Linked DNA regions of Flavisolibacter tropicus. The protein of the gene in region 1 interacts with the protein of each later gene in a pairwise test. Links are inferred from orthologs where the notes say so. Each region holds a gene or a part of one and is shown on either strand. Other genes may lie near its edges. The genes, in order: sucD and sucC.

What was found.
Region 2: the proteins of sucD (region 1) and sucC interact in binary tests that used the Escherichia coli proteins (3 or more experiments, as listed by UniProt). The link is inferred for Flavisolibacter tropicus from one-to-one orthologs.

The regions. Positions count from the first base shown.
Region 1 is NZ_CP011390.1:1,805,660-1,816,718, forward strand. The notes cover bases 3,215-6,002. They hold sucD (succinate--CoA ligase subunit alpha), read left to right. Parts: upstream 3,215-4,064; coding sequence 4,065-4,940; downstream 4,941-6,002. Other genes in these bases: SY85_RS07560 (hypothetical protein), read left to right, coding at 3,330-3,779; SY85_RS07570 (DUF4476 domain-containing protein), read right to left, coding at 5,060-6,002. Outside these bases: SY85_RS25910 (malic enzyme-like NAD(P)-binding protein), read left to right, coding at 1-572; SY85_RS25915 (phosphate acyltransferase), read left to right, coding at 602-1,564; SY85_RS07550 (MlaE family ABC transporter permease), read left to right, coding at 1,561-2,301; SY85_RS07555 (ABC transporter ATP-binding protein), read left to right, coding at 2,305-3,177; more of SY85_RS07570, read right to left, coding at 6,003-6,070; SY85_RS07575 (DUF4476 domain-containing protein), read right to left, coding at 6,233-6,970; SY85_RS07580 (alpha-2-macroglobulin family protein), read left to right, coding at 7,125-11,059. UniProt on the Escherichia coli protein: Succinyl-CoA synthetase functions in the citric acid cycle (TCA), coupling the hydrolysis of succinyl-CoA to the synthesis of either ATP or GTP and thus represents the only step of substrate-level phosphorylation in the TCA.
Region 2 is NZ_CP011390.1:1,533,614-1,544,735, forward strand. The notes cover bases 2,558-5,408. They hold sucC (ADP-forming succinate--CoA ligase subunit beta), read left to right. Parts: upstream 2,558-3,299; coding sequence 3,300-4,517; downstream 4,518-5,408. Other genes in these bases: SY85_RS06405 (hypothetical protein), read right to left, coding at 2,558-2,714; SY85_RS06415 (GNAT family N-acetyltransferase), read left to right, coding at 5,016-5,408. Outside these bases: SY85_RS06395 (putative porin), read right to left, coding at 1-1,010; SY85_RS06400 (purine-nucleoside phosphorylase), read right to left, coding at 1,053-1,874; more of SY85_RS06405, read right to left, coding at 1,905-2,557; more of SY85_RS06415, read left to right, coding at 5,409-5,504; SY85_RS06420 (SprT-like domain-containing protein), read right to left, coding at 5,855-6,505; SY85_RS06425 (hypothetical protein), read right to left, coding at 6,498-6,896; SY85_RS06430 (AtpZ/AtpI family protein), read right to left, coding at 6,883-7,122; SY85_RS06435 (bactofilin family protein), read right to left, coding at 7,097-7,501; SY85_RS06440 (hypothetical protein), read right to left, coding at 7,513-7,908; porW (type IX secretion system periplasmic lipoprotein PorW/SprE), read left to right, coding at 8,029-10,974; SY85_RS06450 (penicillin-binding protein 1A), read left to right, coding at 11,082-11,122. UniProt on the Escherichia coli protein: Succinyl-CoA synthetase functions in the citric acid cycle (TCA), coupling the hydrolysis of succinyl-CoA to the synthesis of either ATP or GTP and thus represents the only step of substrate-level phosphorylation in the TCA.

The DNA.
Region 1 (11,059 bases):
GCAATGTGGTAACAGGCGAGATGGTGAAAAGCATGGCCAAGAACCCTATCGTGTTTGCCATGGCTAACCCTGATCCGGAAATTAGCTGGACAGATGCTACGTCTGCACGCAAAGACATTATTATGGCTACTGGCCGTAGCGACTTCCCTAACCAGGTAAACAACGTACTGGGCTTCCCTTACATTTTCCGTGGTGCCCTGGATGTACGTGCTACGCAGATCAATGAAGCCATGAAACTGGCTGCTGTACACGCCTTGGCCGACTTAGCAAAGACGCCCGTACCCGATATCGTAAACCTGGCTTATAATGAAAAGACCATCAGTTTTGGTCCCGACTATATTATTCCTAAACCTTTAGATCCTCGCTTGCTGGCTACGGTAGCTCCTGCTGTGGCAAAAGCAGCCATGGAAAGCGGTGTAGCACAACGCCCCATTACTGATTGGGAAGGTTATTCAAGTGACCTGAACAGACGCCTTGGTTTAGACAACCAGGTGATCCGTGTGTTAGGTAGCCGCGCCCGCCGCGATCCCCGTCGTATTGTGTTGCCGATGCCGATAATGCCAAGATCCTGAAAGCTGCACAGATTGTTATTGATGAAGGTATTGGCTATCCTATCTTATTAGGAGATGAAGCCAAGATCCGCACCATTGCTGCTGCAAATGGTATCGATATCGAAGGCTTGCCCATTCTGGATCCACGCAGTGACAGCATGGAGGAGCAACGAAACACGTATGGCGAGCTGTTCTTTAAAAAGCGTCAACGTAAAGGCTTTAACTGGTACGAATCGCGCAAGGTGATGAAAGACCGCAACTACTTTGGTTGTATGATGGTAGAAACCGGCGATGCTGATTGTATGATCTCTGGTCTTTCAAAAAACTATCCTAGCACTGTTCGTCCTGCCATTCATTGTATTGGTATGGAAGAAGGCACCAAGCGAATAGCTGGCATGTACCTAATGCTGACTAAGAGAGGCCCACTCTTCCTGGCAGATACAACGGTTAACTTTCACCCTACAGCAGAAGAATTGGCAGAGATCACCTTATTAGTTGCAAAGGAGGTACGCCACTTCAACTTGCAGCCACGGATAGCTATGTTGAGCTATTCCAACTTTGGTAGTTCTGATTCTCCAGAGGCACAACTGGTTGCCAAGGCCCGCGCTATTGTAAAAGAGCGCATGCCTTCCCTGGTCGTTGATGGTGAAATGCAAGCCAGTGTAGCCTTAAACAACGACATTTTGAAGGAAAACTATCCCTTTAGCGAACTCGTAGATAAAGAGGTAAATACACTGATCTTCCCTAACCTGGCAGCTGGTAACGTAGCTTATAACCTGCTGAAGGAAGTAGGATCGGCTGATGCCATTGGCCCGATTTTATTAGGACTTAAGAAACCAGTGCATATCTTACAACTAGGAAGCTCTGTACGGAACATTGTAAATATGGCAACAATTGCGGTTGTAGATGCTCAGTTGAAAAGCCAAAAAGCAACAGAAGAGGCTATGCGTCGCTCTTCCTGGTGGAAGAGACTGAAAAGATCAAATAAAGAAGAAGCACGAAATAACATATGATGACATTTCTAGATGAAGCCGGTCGTTACCTTTTGATGCTGAGAACCATGTTTTCCAAGCCTGAAAACGGGAAAATGTATTGGAAAGAATTTATGCATCAGTGCTCTGAAATTGGTATTGGCTCTCTAGGAATTGTGGTTATTATCTCCGTTTTCATTGGTGCCGTATCGGCTGTACAAACTGCTTACCAGATGACCACTCCTTTGATTCCAAGGGAGACCATCTCTATGATTGTACGCGATACGGTAATCCTTGAATTTGCTCCTACCCTAGTTTGTATAGTATTAGCTGGTGTGGTAGGCAGTAAAATTGCTGGTGAATTGGGAAACATGCGGGTATCAGAACAAATTGACGCGCTGGAGATCATGGGAATCAATACCAAGACCTACCTGGTATTACCCAAAATATTAGCGGCTGTTATTGTTATCCCTATGCTGGTTGTTATTTCAATGATCCTGGGTATTTGGGGTGGCCGCCTGGCATCTACTATGTCCGGTATCATTTCGGCAGAAACCTTTGACAAAGGCTTGCTCATGGCCTTTATACCATACAATGTTTTCTTTGCCATTGTAAAAGGCTACACATTTGCCTTTATCATTTCCAGCATACCTGCTTTTTATGGTTATTATGTAAAAGGGGGCGCCCTGGAAATTGGACGCGCCAGCACTAAGGCAGTAGTGGTTAGTTGTATCGCTATCCTGTTTGCCGACTATATTCTATCCGCTTTACTCTTATAAGTTATGATTGAAGTTAGAAACCTACGTAAAGGCTTTGAAAATAAGACGGTATTAAATGGAGTGGATGCTGCCATGCAAACGGGCAAGTGTAACCTCATTATTGGCAGTAGTGGTAGTGGCAAAACGGTCTTAATGAAATGCATTGTAGGCCTATTTCAACCTGACGAAGGCGATGTTATGTATGATGGTCAGAACTTTACCAAAATGACGGTGGAGGAGAAAAAGGAAATCCGCAAACAAATTGGCATGCTATTCCAGGGCTCTGCCCTATTTAGCAGTATGACGGTAGAGGAGAATATCATTTTCCCACTAGACATGTTTACCAAACAAACACGTAAGGAAAAACTAAACCGGGTAAATGAAGTACTGGAGCGTGTGAATCTGGAAGGTGCCAATAAAAAGTTCCCCGCTGAATTATCGGGCGGTATGATGAAACGCGTGGGCATTGCACGTGCTATTGTACTCAATCCCAAATATCTCTTTGTAGACGAGCCTAACTCTGGCCTGGACCCACAAACCTCTGGACTGATTGACAAGTTGATCCAGGAAATTACCGAGGAATATAATATCACCACCGTTATCAACACACACGACATGAACAGTGTGATGGAGATCGGTGATAATATTATTTACATGTACCAGGGAGAAAAAGAATGGGAAGGCAATAGCAAAGACATCATTTTTAGTAAGAACGAACGCCTTAACGACTTCATTTTTGCCTCCAAATTCCTCAAGGACGCCAAAGACATGCGTATGCTGGAAGAGACAGGTATGGTACCTGAAAACCGCGACATTGAAGAGATCATAAATAATGCAGAGGAGCCACTTATTCCGCCTTCTGATAATGAGGAAACGCCCAACCCTCCTGTTCAATAATTGACCACAACTGATAGCGCTACGAGTGTTTGTATTAAACACCTACTCCTCCTGCCTATACATCTGAATATACAACTATTGCTTTTGGTATTTTTTGCAGTATCTTTCTTTCAAAGAACGTATTCATGGAAACGAGCAACCAAACTGCAACTATGTCAAGTAATGACCTGTTTGAACCACAACAAAAGGGCCTGACGGGCACTCTTAAGACCCTATCAATTCTTTCACTTATTGGCTGCGGAATCGCCTATATAATGGGCGTTTATAGCCTTATAGATTCGTCTAACTATGAACAGAAAATGGCGGAATTTGAAAAGGCGCAAGAACGAATTGGTGATAATGAGATGGCCAACAATATGGTTCAAAGCTCCATAGAGATCTACCAAAAAACATACGACTATCGCTATTTCCTTTTTATTTCCACGATAGTATTTACTACGCTTTGCCTGATTGGTGTTCTTCAGATGCGTAAATTAAAGAAAACTGGTTTTGCGATATATACCGTGGGCGAACTGACCCCACTAGTCATTTCTGCTGCTTTATTGGGCTTTAGCTTGGTGGGCGGTTTCATACTCATTATAAGTACCATCATTGCAGTATAAGTACCATCATTGCAGTGGCGTTTGTAGTTATGTATGCATCGCAGCGAAAACACCTAGTCAACTAATTAACTTTCGGATGGGTAGTGTGATATAAGCCTGTATATTACAGGCTTTTTTTATTGTTACAATCTCCATATTGAAGCTAAAACCAAGCTATTCCTCTCCTCTTTAAGTAATTAATCTGGTGAAATGAGCTTAGTATTTCATCTATTTGCCAAGCTCATTTTCTAATCTTCACGCTCCATTACACGAATTCCTTACTTTTGCCCAACTTTAAAAATCACTATGAGCGTTCTTGTAAATAAATCCTCGAAAGTACTGGTACAAGGTTTTACCGGTACAGAAGGCACATTTCATGCCTCGCAAATGATTGAATACGGTACAAATGTAGTAGGTGGTGTTACCCCAGGTAAAGGTGGCTCTACGCATTTAGACCGTCCGGTATTCAATACTGTGGCTGATTGTGTTAAAGCAACAGGTGCTAATGTTTCTATCATCTTTGTACCACCAGCATTCGCTGCAGACGCTATCATGGAAGCTGCTGATGCCGGCGTAGAATTAGTAGTTTGTATTACTGAAGGTATTCCGGTTCAGGATATGGTGAAAGTAAAGAACTTCTTGCTGAGCAAGAATACGCGCCTGATCGGACCAAACTGTCCTGGTGTTATTACAGCTGAAGAGTGTAAAGTAGGTATCATGCCTGGCTTTGTATTTAAGAAAGGACGTATTGGTATTGTTTCTAAGTCTGGTACATTAACATATGAGGCTGCAGACCAGGTAGCTAAGGCTGGCTTGGGTATTTCTACGGCTATTGGTATCGGTGGTGATCCTATCATTGGTACTCCTACTAAAGAAGCAGTAGAATTATTGATGAACGATCCAGAAACAGAAGCTATTGTAATGATCGGTGAAATTGGTGGCGGTATGGAAGCAGAAGCTGCTCGTTGGATCAAACAAGATGGCAACAGAAAACCTGTAGTAGGTTTTATTGCTGGTCAAACTGCTCCTCCCGGCCGTCGTATGGGTCACGCAGGTGCTATAGTTGGTGGCGCTGAAGATACAGCTGCTGCTAAAATGAAGATCATGGAAGAATGTGGAATTCATGTAGTACAAAGCCCAGCTGATATTGGTAAAACAATGGCAGAAGCTTTAAAGAAATAAGCTCTTTCCAAATAGTAAAAAAGCGGCAGATCTGCCGCTTTTTTAGTGCCCTAATACATCATAAAGAAAGCCCCTGAAAAACAGGGGCTTTCTTTATCTATATAACAAATTCTATTCTTCTAGCGATAGTTTGCAATATAACGGGTCAGTTCATCTTTGCTGGTACGTGAAGCAAAGGCGTCGCCCAAATACAACATATAATCAGGCTGGTTTACGGTTCTACCATAGGCATACTTGGCAATATCCAGTCTATTGGCATCATAAGAGAACATCAATACGATATCTTTCACTTGAGATGCAGTAAAGTAGTATCCGTCAATCGCTTGCTTTGCAGCTGTTAATTTAGTGGCATCTGAATAGGATGCCTGTATATTGCTTTTCACTCTATTGAAATCAACATCACTAATAACAGTCTTACTTGTTGTACCATTATCATAGTTACTGCTATTCTCTTGTATAAAGCGAGTCAATGCGTCTTTACTGGAACTAAAAGAGAATATGTCAGATAATTGATAATAGTTCGTGCGATCTACCGTCTTTGGATAGGCTTGCTTTACCAATTGCATTTTATCATCCTCAAAAGAAAAAAGCTGCGCCATCTGTCTTACCTGCTCCGTTTTAAAGTAGTTGCTGCTGATAGCGGTTTTAGCTTTTGCCATTCGGTTAGACGTAAACTTCTCCTGTTGCAGGCTTCTTTTCAAGGCATCAAAGTCAAGATCAGAAATGGCATTTCCGTAATTATAATCACCGTCGTTATCATACACTTCTTCGTTATAGCTACTGCTGTTGATATCCATTTCATCAATCAACGTTTTACCATAGCGATTGATCACAATATCTACGTGATAGTTAGAGCGGACGTAAACAGAACCATTATACAATACTTTCTCGCGGTTGGTGGGTACATTGTAACCAGATGCTTGCACCTCGGTTATTTTAATGGTATGATTGCCTGGCTCCACATCATTTAACACCAGCATATTATATTCTAAAGGATAACGTCTGCCGTCAATAGTAATACGAATAGTGGATTTATCATGGCTATAAATGGTCAGCTTTCCTCCACGTGGGGGCGCAGCAAAAGCACAAAGTGCAACAAAAAAAGAAAGGGTAAATAGTATTTTTCTCATATAGGGACGATTTACTTTGTTCGTTCAAAACTAAAGGGAATGGGGAGTAATGTATTGTTAAAGATGCATAGTTAAAACATTCTTTAAATAGTCAATCATTAACAAATATGGGTATACGAAAAGACCCTTACCGGAGTAAAGGCCTTTCCTATACTCCACCAATCAATAGCGATAATCTTTTATATAACGGTCCAGTTCATCTTTTGTACTCTGAAAACTGAACACATCATAAAGCTGGTAGTAGGAACGCTGATCAACCGTATTGCGATAAGCCAGCTTAGCCAGCTCCAGCTTGTCGTTTTCAGATGAGAACAACTGCAACACTTGTCTTACCTGTGATGTGGCAAAATAGTTTCGGCTCAGGCCGTCTTTAGCTGTATTCATCTTACCGTTATTAAACCACTGGGTTTTCACCTGTTGCAGAAACTGGTTAAAGGCGCTCTCACTCATGGCCTGGTTATATTTATTATTATAATCCCCATTGTTATTATAGCCCCCGCTATTGTTATCACCATACCAGTCATCATCATCATTCCAGCGGCCGTTAGATCGTAAGGCTTGTTCATCAACCAACGCTTTACCAAAACGGTTCACCATTACATCAACATGGTAATTAGGCTTTACCTGCACTGTAGTAGCATACAACAGTTCATTGCGGTCATTTCGGCCACGTCCATTACCATTGCCATTTCGATAGGCCTTGTAAATCTGGATGCGGTGATTGCCCGGTTGTACATCGTTTAGGACAATTGAGTTGTCATTTTGCTGATACGCACGTCCATCCACAACCACTTGCATATTGCTTTTGGATGCCAACGTAATGGTCAACTTGCCTTCATTGTAAGCAAAGGCAGACGTAGCAATGCTTGTAGCGAATAAAAAAGTAAAAATGGCTTTCATAATTTGGTTCCTCCACCTGATAGACGGCAGAGTTTATTCAACGTTTAGAACGACCTTTATAAACAAACGTTAAAGCCGTAAAGCCGCTCGCAACATTATGTAATTGTTTATGTTCGTGCATCTTTACTGCAATTACTGTTAGATTTTAAGCTTTATGAAATTGATTAAGCCATTTTTGTTTTTAGCCATTATCCTTTGCAGCGCCAGTTTATTGTATGCCCAAAAGGTCAAGACCTATGACGCCCAATGGAAGAAAGTAAATGACCTGGTACAAAAGGAATTACCTAAATCTGCATTAATAGAGGTGCAGAAAATTTATACCCAAGCTAAAGCAGAGGGTCAGGATGCACAACTGATCAAAGCATTAGTATATATCACTGAACTACAAGCTGAAAACCGGGAAGACAATGAAGTTGTCAGCATCCGGGAATTGGAAAAAGAAGTAAACCAGGTAAAAGAGCCGGCCACTTCCATTTTGAAAAGCTTATTAGCCAATCGCTACTGGCAATATTTCCAGCAGCAACGCTACCAGTTATATAATAGAACCAATACGGTTGACTTTAAAAAAGAGGACATTGCCACGTGGACAGCAGAAGACCTACATAAAAAGATCAGCTCCTTGTATTTGCAATCGTTGCAAAACAAGCCCCTATTGCAATCTACAAAGCTGGACAACTATGAAGCGATTTTACTAAAGGGGAATGTTCGCAGTCTGCGGCCTACTTTGTATGATCTTTTAGCACATACAGCATTAAACTATTTTAATAATAGCGAGCGCGACATTAAAAAGCCAGCCTACGCATTTGAGATCAATCAACGGGAAGCCTTTGCACCAGCAGAGGAATATGCAAAGGCCCGCTTTGTTACCAACGATTCCATTTCACTACACTATAAAGCGCTACTAATTTACCAGGAGCTGATCCGTTTCCATATAGCAGATAAAGACCCTTCAGCCTTAATAGATGCGGATATTGATCGTCTGCAATTTGTTTATCAAAATACTGTACTGACCAACAAAGACGATCTGTACAAACAGGCATTGGAGCAATTAACGAATAAATGGCAGAACATACCTAGCGCTTCACAAGCCTGGTTTTTATTAGCGGCCTATTATTATCAATCAGGACAGCAATACGCGCCACTGAAAGATACCACGAACCGCTTTGCTATTGTACAGGCCAAAACCATTTTGGAGCGTATTATCAAAGAGAATAAAGATAAAAATGAAGGCTGGACAAATAGCTACAACCTATTGCAGGAAATCAACCGCCCGAGTTACCGGTTTGAAATAGAAAGAGTGAATGTGCCCAACCTGCCATTCCGCTCCTTGATTACCTACAAAAATGTCCCCTCCCTTTACTTCCGCATTATTAAAGCCGATAGCAGTACAAAAAAGCTAATGCGTAGCCTCTATGAGGATAAACAATGGGATGCGTTAACAAAGACCACTTCCCTACGCCAATGGCAACAAGCACTTCCAGCCACAAATGACTTACAAGAACATGCAGCAGAAGTAAAGATCGATGCCCTACCGGTAGGAGAGTATGTTTTACTAACAGCCACCAATGACAATTTTGGGAAACAGTACCACCTGGCTGCCCAGCTTTTCTATGTATCCAATATCAGCTATATCAACTTAAACAACCAGTTCTTTATCCTTAACCGCGAAAGTGGCCAACCAATAGCAAATGCCGCTGTTCAAGTGTTTACGCAAGAATATGATTACAAAACTTCAAGCTATAAGAAACAAAAGCTGGGTGAGTATAAATCTGATAAAAATGGCTTTATTGAAGTAGTTAACAAAAAAGAAAAGCAAGACAACAGCTATTATTTGGATATTAGAACAGGTTCTGACTTTCTCAACATGGAAGATCCATTCTACCATACCTACTACTACGATCAACGCAATGAAAAACCTGCAACTAAACAGATCTTCTATTTTACTGATCGTGCCTTATACCGCCCAGGTCAAACCATCTATGTAAAAGGTATTGTGATCAATAAACAAGGTAAAGAAAACAGCATTGCCACCAATTATAAAACTACTATCCTTCTAAGAAATGCCAATTATGAAGATATCGATTCACTTTCTGTGACCACTAATGAGTTTGGATCGTTTACTGGCAAATTCAACCTCCCGCAGAATTTGTTGAACGGAGAGTTCTCTATAAGAGACAAAGAAGGCAATGGCATGGCGGAGTTTTCTGTTGAAGAATACAAGCGTCCGAAGTTTTATGTGGATTTTGAAAAAGTAAAAGAAACCTACAAAGCAGGCGACACCGTAACCGTCACAGGATTTGCAAAAGCCTATGCTGGCAATAATATAGATGGTGCAAAAGTAGCTTACCGTGTAGTGCGTCAGCCACGTTTTATCTACCCATGGCTAACCTGGCGTTGGTGGCTACCCCGTGCTGAAACTATGGAGATTGCTCATGGTATAACTACAACTGATAAAGATGGCAAGTTCACCGTTCGTTTTACAGCTATTCCAGATAAAAAGATTGATCGCAAACTGGAACCTGTTTTTGACTATCGTATCTATACTGATATTACCGATATAAATGGTGAAACGCGTAGCGGAGAGAATATTGTATCTGCTGGTTACAAGTCGCTCTTACTTTCAATATACACACCTGAAAGAATTGCTGCTGATTCATTGAAGACTATTCAGGTACAAGCCAAGAACATGAACGGGGAAGTACAAAAGGCTACTGTTACATTAAACATCGCTAAGCTGCAACCCGAGCAACGCCTGATCCGCAAACGGTATTGGCAACAACCTGACCAATATATAATGAGTAAGGAGGAATACATTCGCTTATTCCCTAATGATGAATACAGCAATGAAAGCGATCGTACCAGCTGGCAAAAAGGTCAAACAATATATACTCAAACGGACAGTACCAGAATAAATGGTGCGTGGGCATTAGAGAAACTTAATGTAAAGCCGGGCTTCTATCAGTTTGAATTCATAACAAAGGATAATGAGGGACAAGAAGTAAAAGACATCAAATATGTAGAAGTCTTTGATACAAAAACAAAAGAACTGGCAAAACCCGATTATCTATGGACGGTAGCAACAAATAAAGACATACAACCGGGTGAAAAAACAAGTCTTCAAATTGGATCATCAGCTAATGATGTTTTCCTGGTTCAACAAACCGACAAGAATAAAGAAGCACAAAACGATGCATACACCTACAACTACACTACGCTGAACAATGAAAAGCGGGCTATTGAATTAGGTGCAACAGAAGCTGACCGTGGTGGTTATGGTGTAAGCTTTTTCTTTGTCAAGCACAACCGCTTCTACCAATATAGTGAAACCGTTTCAGTGCCATGGAGCAATAAAGAGTTAGACATTACCTATAGCACTTTCAGGGATAAACTACTGCCTGGCAGCCAGGAAAAATGGCAGGTAAAGATCAGTGGGTATAAAGGCGACAGAGCGGCTGCTGAAGTATTGGCTAGCATGTATGATGCTTCGTTGGATCAATTTAAACCACACAACTGGTCTATTCCTTCAATCTGGGCCAGCTACTACCGTACTGGACAATGGCAAGGCACTCAAAATTTTAGCGCCGTACCGTCTCAAATCAAATGGGTAAATGACCGCGACTACCAAGGTTTCTTTAAACAGTACGATCGTTTCTTTTTTGAGGAAGACACCAGAGTTTATTCCTACAATAGAAGGATGGCTGTAAAAAGTGCCGCCGCTGCTAATAGTGCTGCACGTGAAAAACAGAGCAAAGCCATGCCTACTACTGATTCTGCGGCACCAGCGATGGCACAAAGGATGGAAGTAGTAGCCGTAAATGGAGTTTATAAAGATATAGATGATGTACAAGTAACAGACACTTCTACTTCAACTCCAGAAGGTAATAGCGCCATTCAAATCCGCAAGAATTTAAATGAAACGGCCTTTTTCTTTCCGGATCTCCAGACAGATTCTGCCGGTAATATTTCTTTCTCCTTTACCACACCAGAAGCTTTAACACGTTGGAAGTTGCAAACACTTGCCCACACGAAAGAACTGGCATTTGGTAGTTTGCAGAAAGAAGTGGTTACCCAAAAAGAATTGATGGTACA
Region 2 (11,122 bases), 270 kb from region 1 along the record:
TCATTATTTAACTCACGCCAACGGTCTTGTAAATACACTGTATCCCCTGTGTGTAATTGAATATTATAGTAGGCGGGATAATAGGTTGTATCAACTGAATAATCCTGAAATGTATAGCGGTTGCGGCGATACTGGAAAGTATGTTCAAACCGGAGGCGCGGATAAAACAACGGTATAACAGTTGAATCCGTTACAATTGAATCTTTCTTACCGAAATCATATTGCTGACGGAGCAATCCAACAAACTCGCGGTAATCATTACCTGTAACCAAGCTTACACCGAACGGAGTACGCGTATAATCTTCGTTTTGAGGGCCAAACTTGGTAGGAATTGAAATCCGTTCTTCAAACACAGGATCATCCATATAGTTCCTGTCATTACGAATGCCACCATTTTCAGCTACCTGTAGCTTATTACCAATTAAGGCAACATAATTATTGTAACGCTTATTGGGTGATTGATACCAGGAAGTAAAGAGATAATTATTGTGATTCGAACGTTGGTTTTTCAAATACCCGGGACTATTGATCAATCGATAGTGCAATCCAATATTCCAGTAAGGTTTAAAGTTTTGCGTATGATGTACTTGAATGATTTGCTGCGTTTTGCTTCCTAATAAATAGGCCAGCTCTGTATAAGGCCGGGTAGTATTAAAAAACTGAATCTTATCTGCTGTCCATTTATATAAATCCAAAGCATGAAACCCGGGATCAAAACCAGTACGAATAATTGGAGCAAATAAAATGGAATGGGCCGCTGTACCCGTATTACCTAAATAATTATAAGTAGTGGGAACCGGAAATCGTCGATAAAAATCGTTAATGGAGGAGTCCAACGAATAACTGCGTGTAGAGTCCAGATAACGGGCACTAATAGTTATACTGTCCTCAAACTTATTCCGACGTTGTAAGCTATCATTGTTTCCACCACCGCCGCCACCTTTAAAGCGGTTACCAATATCCCGAATAACGCCTTGCGCTTGTACACCAGGTGCACTAAGCAAGAGCATTAAAGCAAAAAGGAGTTGGTATATACGTTTAATCTGCACGAATTAATTGACGCTTCTTATTAGCTCACGAAATATAGTAGAGAACTTAGGTTCTGCTGCTGTTGCTGCTTCCAAAACCTCTTCATGCGTTATAATGTTATCTTCCTCACGGATACCGATATCAGTAATTACGCTCATGGCAAATACGTCCATACCCATATGTACAGCAGTTATTACCTCCTGAACGGTACTCATTCCTACCGCATCTCCACCTAGCACATGAATCATTTTATACTCAGCCCGTGTTTCAAAAGTTGGACCTGTAACACCAAAGTACACGCCTTCTTTTAATTCAATACCTTGCTCAGCAGCTATTGCTTTAGCTTTAACAATTAATTCTTTTTTATAGGGCTCGCTCATATCAGGAAAACGAGGTCCTAAGCGATCGTCATTTTTACCCAATAGAGGATTTACAATGGCCAAGGAAATATGATCATTAATGATCATTAAATCCCCTACTTTCAAACCAGGCTTAACCCCACCAGCGGCATTTGAAATCAATAATGTAGTAACACCCAATAGTTTTAAAACTCGAATGGGAAATACAACTTCCTCTGCCCGGTAGCCTTCATAAAAATGAAAGCGGCCAGCCATAGCTATTATAGGTTTATCGGCAATTGTACCAATGATCAACTTACCATGATGTCCCTCAACGGTAGACACCGGAAAGTGTGGAATATCCTCATAGGGTATTTCCTTTTCAATTACAATTTCTTTGGTAAAGTTTCCTAAGCCACTTCCCAACACCACTGCTGTTCTAATGGGTTGAGAAATCAACGGTTGTAAAAAAGCCGCGGCTGCTTGCAGTTTTGAATATGCGTCCATAAAAAGTGCCGCAAAGATAACCTTACTGTGTTAATATGGGTATTTATATAAGTCACAATATTCTTCATCACACACCAGCTTACGCCAGACGGGGTGTTGCCACACATCTTTGTAATCATACCATCGCCCATTGACCTTTATCTTGTTGTACACCAAACGTGTACCATGACTATAATCGGTATACCAATTGGCATGCCCGGTGTAGAGAGGCTGAATAGGTTTTCCATTTAACTGGTGCCAGCCATAGATAGCGACTTTATCAAGCCGATTTTCCTTAACCAGTTTCCCGGTAGTAACAATATCCTTCTTAATTCCACCTATTAAACCTTTCTGCCCTTTTCGCTGGCCTTCTATGATCAGGTGATGTTGATACATGGTGGGTGTGCTATCCCGAAAGGCAAACATAGGTACAGGTTCCAGCTTTACTTTTGCGGCTGCATAAATAGCATCGACCAGTTTTCGCGTGGGTAGAAAACAATGGAATTGATCAGCCAGTTTCTGCGCTGTTATAGGCGTAAGACAAACCCGCACCCAATCTGTATTCGTTCCCACACTCAAATAATCTGGTGTTACATATATAATAGCTTTTATCGTTTTCTGACTGGCCGTATCGAAAAGTTGTAAATGTACAGGTGTCAATTGCTGTAAGAATGAAGGCATATTTCCCTTCGAAATCTCGGCAATAACCATGGAATCTCTTTTTCGCCAATCATTGGCTGCGCCCTCTTTAAATAAAATAGTACCCGCCTTTCTATCTGAAGTTGTTTTTTGTAAAACCAGCTTAGGAGCAGACGAACATCCTATAACAATAAATCCTAAAAAAACTAACAGCCCTTTCATACTGGAAAGATCATAAAAAATATACATGAGTTGACAAAAGACAAAAAAATCAAATTAGACAAAAGCTGCCTTTCTGATTTTGCATTGACATATTCAATAAGGTGTCGAATTAAATAACCACTATACTTACCTTATTGTGCGCGGCTTTGTTTCGATATTTATGATCTTTTTCTTCCCTATAACACACATTTATCCTGTATATATCTCGTCTCTATTAGGGGCGAGATATATACGAGATATATACGAGTTATATACGGGTTATATACGGGTTATATACGAGATATTGCAGAATGAGGGCAGGCAATAAGCAGGTTACTGGCTATATGCGCAGTTTCTATTTATAAAAGGACTGTTTTATCTAACAGTGGGTCCTTTCTTAATATTGGTAATCAACCATCACTTCTTCTGCTGGCCCTCCCTCCTAAAAGCAGGACAGAAGCAGCTGAAAACCCGTCATCAGCAAACGCTTTGTTTATTCAAAATTGAGATTTGCTTATTGGCAGACTGATTCTCTTATCTTTGCCGCAAATTTTTAACATGAAGTGCAGAAAGCATTTCATCTAACCTTAATTAAATTATTTACAGATGAATTTGCACGAATACCAGGCAAAAGAACTGTTGAAGAAATACAATGTGCCTGTGCAAGAAGGATTCGCTTGTAGCACACCTCAGGAAGCCGAAGAAGCGTACCGTACCATTAAGACTACTTACGGCAGCAGCTTTGCTGTAGTAAAAGCTCAAATTCATGCGGGTGGTCGCGGTAAAGGGAAGATCCGTGAAACAGGCATCAACGGTGTGAAAGTTGCTAAATCGCTGGAAGAAGTGAGCGATTTCGCTACAAAGATCTTAGGTGGTACACTGGTAACCATTCAAACAGGCGAAGCTGGTAAAGTGGTAAATAAGATTTACGTAGCGCAGGACATGTACTATGATGGTCCAACTGAGCGTAAAGAATTCTATCTGTCTATCCTTTTAGATCGTTCTAATGGTCAGAATGTAATTATGTACAGCACAGAGGGTGGAATGGACATTGAAGAAGTGGCTCATAACACTCCTGAAAAAATATTTAAAGAGTGGGTATACCCAGGTGGTGGCTTAAACGGTTACCAGGCTCGTAAGATTGCTTTCAACCTTGGCTTGAGTGGTGAAGCATTCAAGAACATGACCAAGTTCGTTACCAACCTGTATAATGCTTATATCGGTTTGGATTGCGCTATGTTGGAAATCAACCCATTGTTTAAAGCTGCTGATGATAAGATCGTAGCAGTAGACTGTAAGATGGGACTGGACGACAACTCATTGATGCGTCACCCAGACCTGGCACAACTGCGCGATATTTCTGAAGAAGATCCTACAGAAGTAGAAGCAGGTAAATACAACCTGAACTTTGTGAAACTGGATGGTAACGTAGGTTGTATGGTAAACGGCGCTGGTTTGGCTATGGCTACAATGGATATGATCAAATTAAGTGGTGGTGAGCCAGCTAACTTCCTGGACGTAGGTGGTACAGCTAACGCTACTACTGTAGAAGCAGGTTTCCGCATTATCATGAAGGATCCTAAAGTAAAAGCAATCCTTATCAATATATTCGGTGGAATTGTACGTTGTGACCGTGTGGCACAAGGTGTAATTGACGCTTATAAAAACATGGGCAATATCGAAATTCCAATCATTGTACGTTTACAAGGTACCAATGCTGAGGAAGCCAAGAAGTTGATTGATGAGAGTGGTTTAAAAGTGCAGTCAGCTATTTTATTAAGTGAAGCAGCTGCATTGGTAAACCAAGCAGTTTCAGCAGCATAAGTTTCAACAACTGATTCTTTATAAAACCCAGCTAATCAGCTGGGTTTTCTTTTTTTCTAGTACTTGCTTCTACACTTATAGTAATAAGCAAAAAAATTCCCCTCTTAAGAGGGGAACCCAGTTTCATCAGGCGCGGACAGATTAGGTTAATTGTTGCTGGCAAAACGCCTGGTTTAGTTTTTCATAAGGATTGGAAGTTGGTTTTTCGGACTCGGATTTTTTTGGTTTTTCGGATACTTGATTAGCTTTTCATGGCTATTGGATAATGTTTCCGAGAGAAAAGTTAAAATGGTTTCCATCTTTTTATTATAGGCAGTCGACTTTGTTTATACCACTAACTGAAAGACTTAAAACCCGCTACAGGATTGCACTTAGCCATTTGAACATAGGAATTTTTATATACATATGATTAAAAATCAATGCGTTATTATTTAGAATTTATAGTCCATTTAAAACAATCATTTTACCAAGACAGTTGGTTAAAGTAACATTGCATTCATGCTTACTAATGTTCAAATCAGACCCATTCAATTAAATGATAACCCTGGCATTGCACAGGTTATTCGAACTACCCTGGAAGAATTTGGTGCCAATAAACCAGGTACGGTTTACTTTGATAATAGCACCGATCATCTCTTTGAACTGTTTCAGGTGCCAGGTGCTATTTACCATGTAGCAGTACTTGATGGCGAGATTATCGGTGGCGGTGGCATCTACCCCACGGAGGGCCTACCCACCGATACATGTGAACTAGTAAAAATGTATGTGCTTAAAAAAGTAAGAGGCATTGGTCTGGGACGGGCTCTTATTCAAAAAAGCTTAGACTATGCGAAAGAGGCTGGTTATAAAAATGTGTATTTAGAAACAATGCCTGAACTGCAGCAAGCATTGGCCACCTATCAAAAGTTTGGCTTTGAGTATATCAACCAGCCATTGGGCAATTCCGGCCATTTTGGTTGCGACTTGTGGATGTTGAAAGAGCTGTAAAGACCGATTTCAACCAGAGAGCGCTTCGCGCTGATTGGTGTCACGCAGAGGCGCTAGGAACGCAGGGAAAAAGTTTCGCACAGAGGAAAGGGGAAAAGGAGTAGGATTTCACGCAAAGATTAAAAGGCGTTAAGAAGCACAAAGAGTAATAAACAAGAAACAAGGAATGATGAAAGTAGAAGGGAGAAAATGTTCAATGAAGAAATAGAACTATAAAACAAAAGCACTCAGATTAAAAGAGTGCTTTTGTTTTATAATACGGTTTGAACTTCTGATATTGTGCGTTGGCCCTACTCACCGCTCACCAATGACCATTCACGAGCTTGGCTTCTTCCGCGCTGCCTTACCCTTTAAGGGCCGGGGGTGAGCAAAGGGCCGTGTCCAGTAAGTTCTTCTACCTCATAAACTGGGCTAAACAAGTACAAGCGTCCAGTCTTTACTTCTACGCATTTAAAGCGTTTGCGCATCTTCTCCCCTTTCTGAAATATGCGGCCGTCGTGTGTTTTAAAAAGTGCGTTATGCAATACTTCCTCCACCATCTTTAAGTGACTAGGGGTGTCATCATAATTTTTTAACGTACGCAGTAATATTTCGTCTGCACAACTGCTAGCGGCGGGGTTGTGCAACGTCCTTAAAAGAGCCTGTTTTATATCATCAGGGAAGGTGCCGTTTTGTATAAATTGTGCCAGCAACTGGCCAAAGATGCTTTTCCATTCTTTACCATGAGAGGCTACACTATTGCCATATTGCTCATACTGAAGCAGGTGAGCAATTTCGTGTATTAAAGTGATCAGGAAAGCATATGGATTTAAATTCCCATTGACACTGATACGGTGATTTTTATCACGGGTGCGGTGTCTATAATCGCCTAAAATGCTTTTCCTTTCCTGGGCAACTGTCAAATGCACCTTATACTGGTGCAAATACTGCAAAACAGGCTCAAAGGTATTAGGTGGCAGGTAATCCTGAAGTTTATGGATTGGTGCCTCTTTTTTAGCCATTGGGATTCTTCTTCAGCAGCTTTGTCAACGAACTCACCTCCAAAAACGTGTACAAAAGGTATAAGCCCATTAAAGCAAATAAAGCCGGTTTGTTTAAATCTTTTTTATAGATCGCTATATAAACTAAGGCAGCAATCATACAAGCAAATAGTTTTATTGTAATACTGCCAAATACACCTCGCACAAACGCATGCGGATTAGTGCTTTTCAAACTACGGATAGCAATCAACGCAGAAACGATCGTAACTAAAAACAAGATTAGATTTCCAATAATCAATACATTTTGATCAGCCCCCCAGCGGGCAAGCATAGATTTCCCAGAAATAAAGAATGCATTAAGTGCAATAAATAGAAATAGAATAACAAACAGCGGCCGTCTACGATTCTGCATTCGTCTTGTTTCGTTTAGAGGTTTCTTTAATCAATTTATAAATCATTAAGCAGAGCACAACAAACGGCAGTATCCAAACCAAGAGTGGTAAGGGCGCCTTTAGCCATGCATCTGCTTTATAGCCAACAAAAACGGCAATTCCCAAGGCAGCAAAGATCTGGCTACCCAAACCTGCATAACGCATGAGGTCGGAAGAAGGTTTATTTTGCTTTTGCTGGTAACTCATTTTCAGTCATTTGCACAATATTGGCTACTGCAGCTCCCATCTGGCAATGGCCATTAAAGGTGGTGGTGGGGTCTACTTGTAATTTAGCTGCTGTAATATTGCCTTCTATGGTTCCTTCAGATTTTAACTGAAGCAGGTCTTTTACAATAATATTACCTTTCACTTTTCCAGTAATATCTGCCTGTTGCCCCTCTATATTTCCATCCACAAAACCTGTGGGTCCCACTATGATCTTAGCGTTGCAACGAATATTACCTTTAATAGTTCCATCTATCCGAAGGTCATTATCACTAATAACATCTCCCTGAAAGGTAGTGCCAGCGCTGATTAGCGTAGCGCTATTAGGTGTACGGTCGTTTGGTTGTTTTTCTTTAAACATAAGATAGCGGTTTAGTCGTTAGAAAATTCTTCTTGAGGAAGTTGCAATTGAGTGGTGTCCAAATTTTGGTTAGCATCGCCACTTAGCACCTTTTTAACGTCATTAATATACTGCGTTTGAAAGTGTATCTGTTTTTCTAGTGAATCTGTAACATACTTCAATTGCCGGTATTCTCTACCTATACTTGCACTTCCGTAACCGGGAATATAGTATTTCAACGGGGTAAATACAACTAAAGCCACTGTTAAACCAACCAATAAGACAAAAAGGGTACTAAAAGCTATATAAACACTCATACGAGAAAGGCGGAATGTGACCACTTCTTCATAGGTATCATCATTCATTATCACCAACCGGTATCTATTCTGCAGACGTTTTAAGGTGGAGCCTGCTTCCATTTTGGCCATAGTACGATATTGAGCTTTAAAGGTAGCGTAAACAATGTCGCAAGGTCCAAAATTTATCCTATCTTTTATACTAAATTGTTTGAAAATCAGTTATTACTCTTTTAGTTTGCGCTTTTGATCATGGTATTTTCACGATATATAGTTCGCTTTTTTTGCCTGCTTTTATTAACAATTGCCTATAATACTTCAATAGCGCAACTGGGTTTTGATCTGGATATCAAAAAGCCAGAACCCTATGATAACCGAGAATTAAAATCAGAAAAAACAACTACTACCAAGCTAAAAGCCCCACAACGGTTTTTTCAAAACACCTATACTCACTACAATTACTTTTATAATTCAAAGACAAAGCTTAATAACATACTGGAGCGGGCCAAAGAGGCTCACCGGGACAACTATGCAACCCTCCTTCCCTTTTACAACTATTCCTTATCGGTTACCGCACAGGACAGCGTTCAACTAGACTCTGTGATCTATAAAGCAAAGACGGGCATAGTTTTGCATGACTTACGAAACGACTGGATTGATGACCTATATCTTTTATGGGGTGTTTCCTACTACATGAGGCAGCAGTTTGACTCCGCCTACCAAATGTTTCAATTCATCAATTATGCCTTTGCCGAGAAAGAAAAAGATGGTTATTATAAATACATAGGCAGTCCAGCAGATGGTGCTAAAACTACAAGTATTGTAACTAAAGAAAATGAAAGTGTTCTAAATCGAATGGTGGCTGACCCTCCTAGTAGAAACATTGCACTTATATGGTTGGCCCGTACACAAATACAACGAAAAAATTACGCCCAATCAGGAAGTCTATTGGCTTTATTAAAAGCAGACCCTTTCTTTCCTGAACGATTAAAAGGCGCCTTAGAAGAAACACAGGCATTTTGGTTTTACAGACAAAACATGTGGGACAGCGCTGGAAGCCATTTAGTGGCAGCCTTGGGTGAAGCAAAGAATAAACAGGAACGTGCGCGTTGGGAGTTCCTGGCAGGTCAGCTTTTTGAACGCTCTAGTCAATCAGAGAACGCAGCAAACTATTATACTAAAGCCATTGGCCATACAACAGATCCTGTATTGGATATTTACGCACGCCTTAATCTTGTACGAATCAATAAAGAAGGTGGTAATAACTATATAGACAAGAACATTGAGGCACTCTTAAAAATGGCCAAAAAGGATAAATATCAAGATTACCGAGATGTTATTTATACAATGGCTGCTCAGATGGAAATTGAGCGACAAAACTTTGAGGCAGCGCAACTGTATCTTGCCCAAGCAGCTAAGTACCGTACAGACAATATAGAAGCCAAGAACAGCGCCAATATGCAATTGGCAAATCTTGCTTATGATCGTCATGACTATATACATGCCGCAGCTTATTATGATAGCATAAACATCCAAGAGGTCTCAAACGAAGACATTGACCGCTTAATAGAACGCAAAACTAATTTATCGCGCTTAATAGCTCATCTGAATATTATACAACGACAAGACAGTTTACAACACATAGCTGCGCTGCCTGAAGAAGAACGTGATGCTATTGTCAAAAAAATGGTGCGTCAGCTCAGAAAACAGCAGGGACTTAAAGATGAAGAACCTACCAAAGCTGCCGTGATAGCTGGCCCATCTTCAGATGCCTTTACTATACAGCAGCCTAAAGGCGATTGGTATTTTTATAATGCTAGTTTAAAAACAGCAGGAGCAAGCACATTTAAGCAAGTTTGGGGCAACCGTCCTAACGTAGACAATTGGCGACGCCAAAGTGAGATAACAGCCCAACTGAATAGAAACAATCCATCAGCGAATTCAAAAGGCGGTATAACTAGCACCGGTTCAGTGGACAATAACTCAAACTCCCCCAGTTATGAATCCCTGATAAGCCAATTACCCTTAACGCCAGAAGGCCTACAACGATCTAATGACAGCATCTCAAGAGCCCTCTTTAGTTCGGGTAGTATGTATGTGAATCAGCTTGAAGATTATCCATCAGCTATTACCACACTTGAACAATTGCGCAGCCGTTTTAAAGAAGGGTATGACGAAGCACAAGCACTGTTTCATTTATATTACAGCTATACCAAGGTAGGCGAACCAGCCAAAGCAGCCAGCATTAAAAACCTCCTAATAGAAAAATATCCAAATAGTAGGTATGCATCTATCTTGACAACAGGGAAAGACCCTCAATCCTCAAAGCCAAGAGAAGATATTACCAAAACTTATGAAGGCATCTACGATCTGTATTTGGAAGGAAAGTTTTCAGAAGCTCAGGAAGCTAAACGTAAGGCAGATAGTATTTATCATACCAACTACTGGTCTCCACAATTACTCTATATAGAAGCGGTATATCATATTAAACAGCGGGAAGATAGTGTAGCACAAGAAAAGCTAGCCATGTTAATTGAACTTCATGGAGGAACGCCAATAGGAGCAAAAGCTAAAAATTTAAGTAATGTACTGAGCCGTCGCAAAGAGATTGAAACTGAATTGGCCAATCTCCAAATAGAACGCCCGAAAGAGGACACCATTTATATAGAACCAATGCCGACGGCGCCAAATGTTGTAAAGAAAGAGACCGTAAATGCCCGTCCAAAAGATTCAATCGTTATAGCACAACCAGTTGCAGCTAAACCTGTGGTTGATACTACCACACGAAAAGCTGTTGTAACAAAACCCGGCTCACCATTCAGTTATAAGCCTGATGCCCAACAATATGTGGCGGTCATATTGAATAAAGTAGATGTCGTTTTTGTTAATGAAGCTAAAAATGCATTTAACCGTTATAATAAAGAACAATTCTACAACCTCCCCTTAGAAACTAACCTTGTTAATATTAACGATGATGTAAAGGTGGTTTTAATTGGAAACTTTAGTAGTGCTCAAGGCGCCATTGATTATATACAAAAGACCAAGCCTATTACAGCTAGTGAAATTGTTCCCTGGCTCAAAGGAGGCAAGTTCTCTTTCAGCCTGATTTCTGAAGAAAATCTCCGCATTGTGACCGAAACCAAAGAATTTGATACCTATCTGAAATTTTTGGAGCAAAACTTGCCTGTTAAATTTTAACCTAGCATTACACCCTATTAATTAGCTTTGACTTATTCTAAGAGTGTAAGCCTTATGTAAACACATAGGTCAATGCATCATTCTATGAAAACCATAAAACCCTACAGATGAAAAAAAGTGTTCGCATTTTTTGGATTGTCTTTTTTAC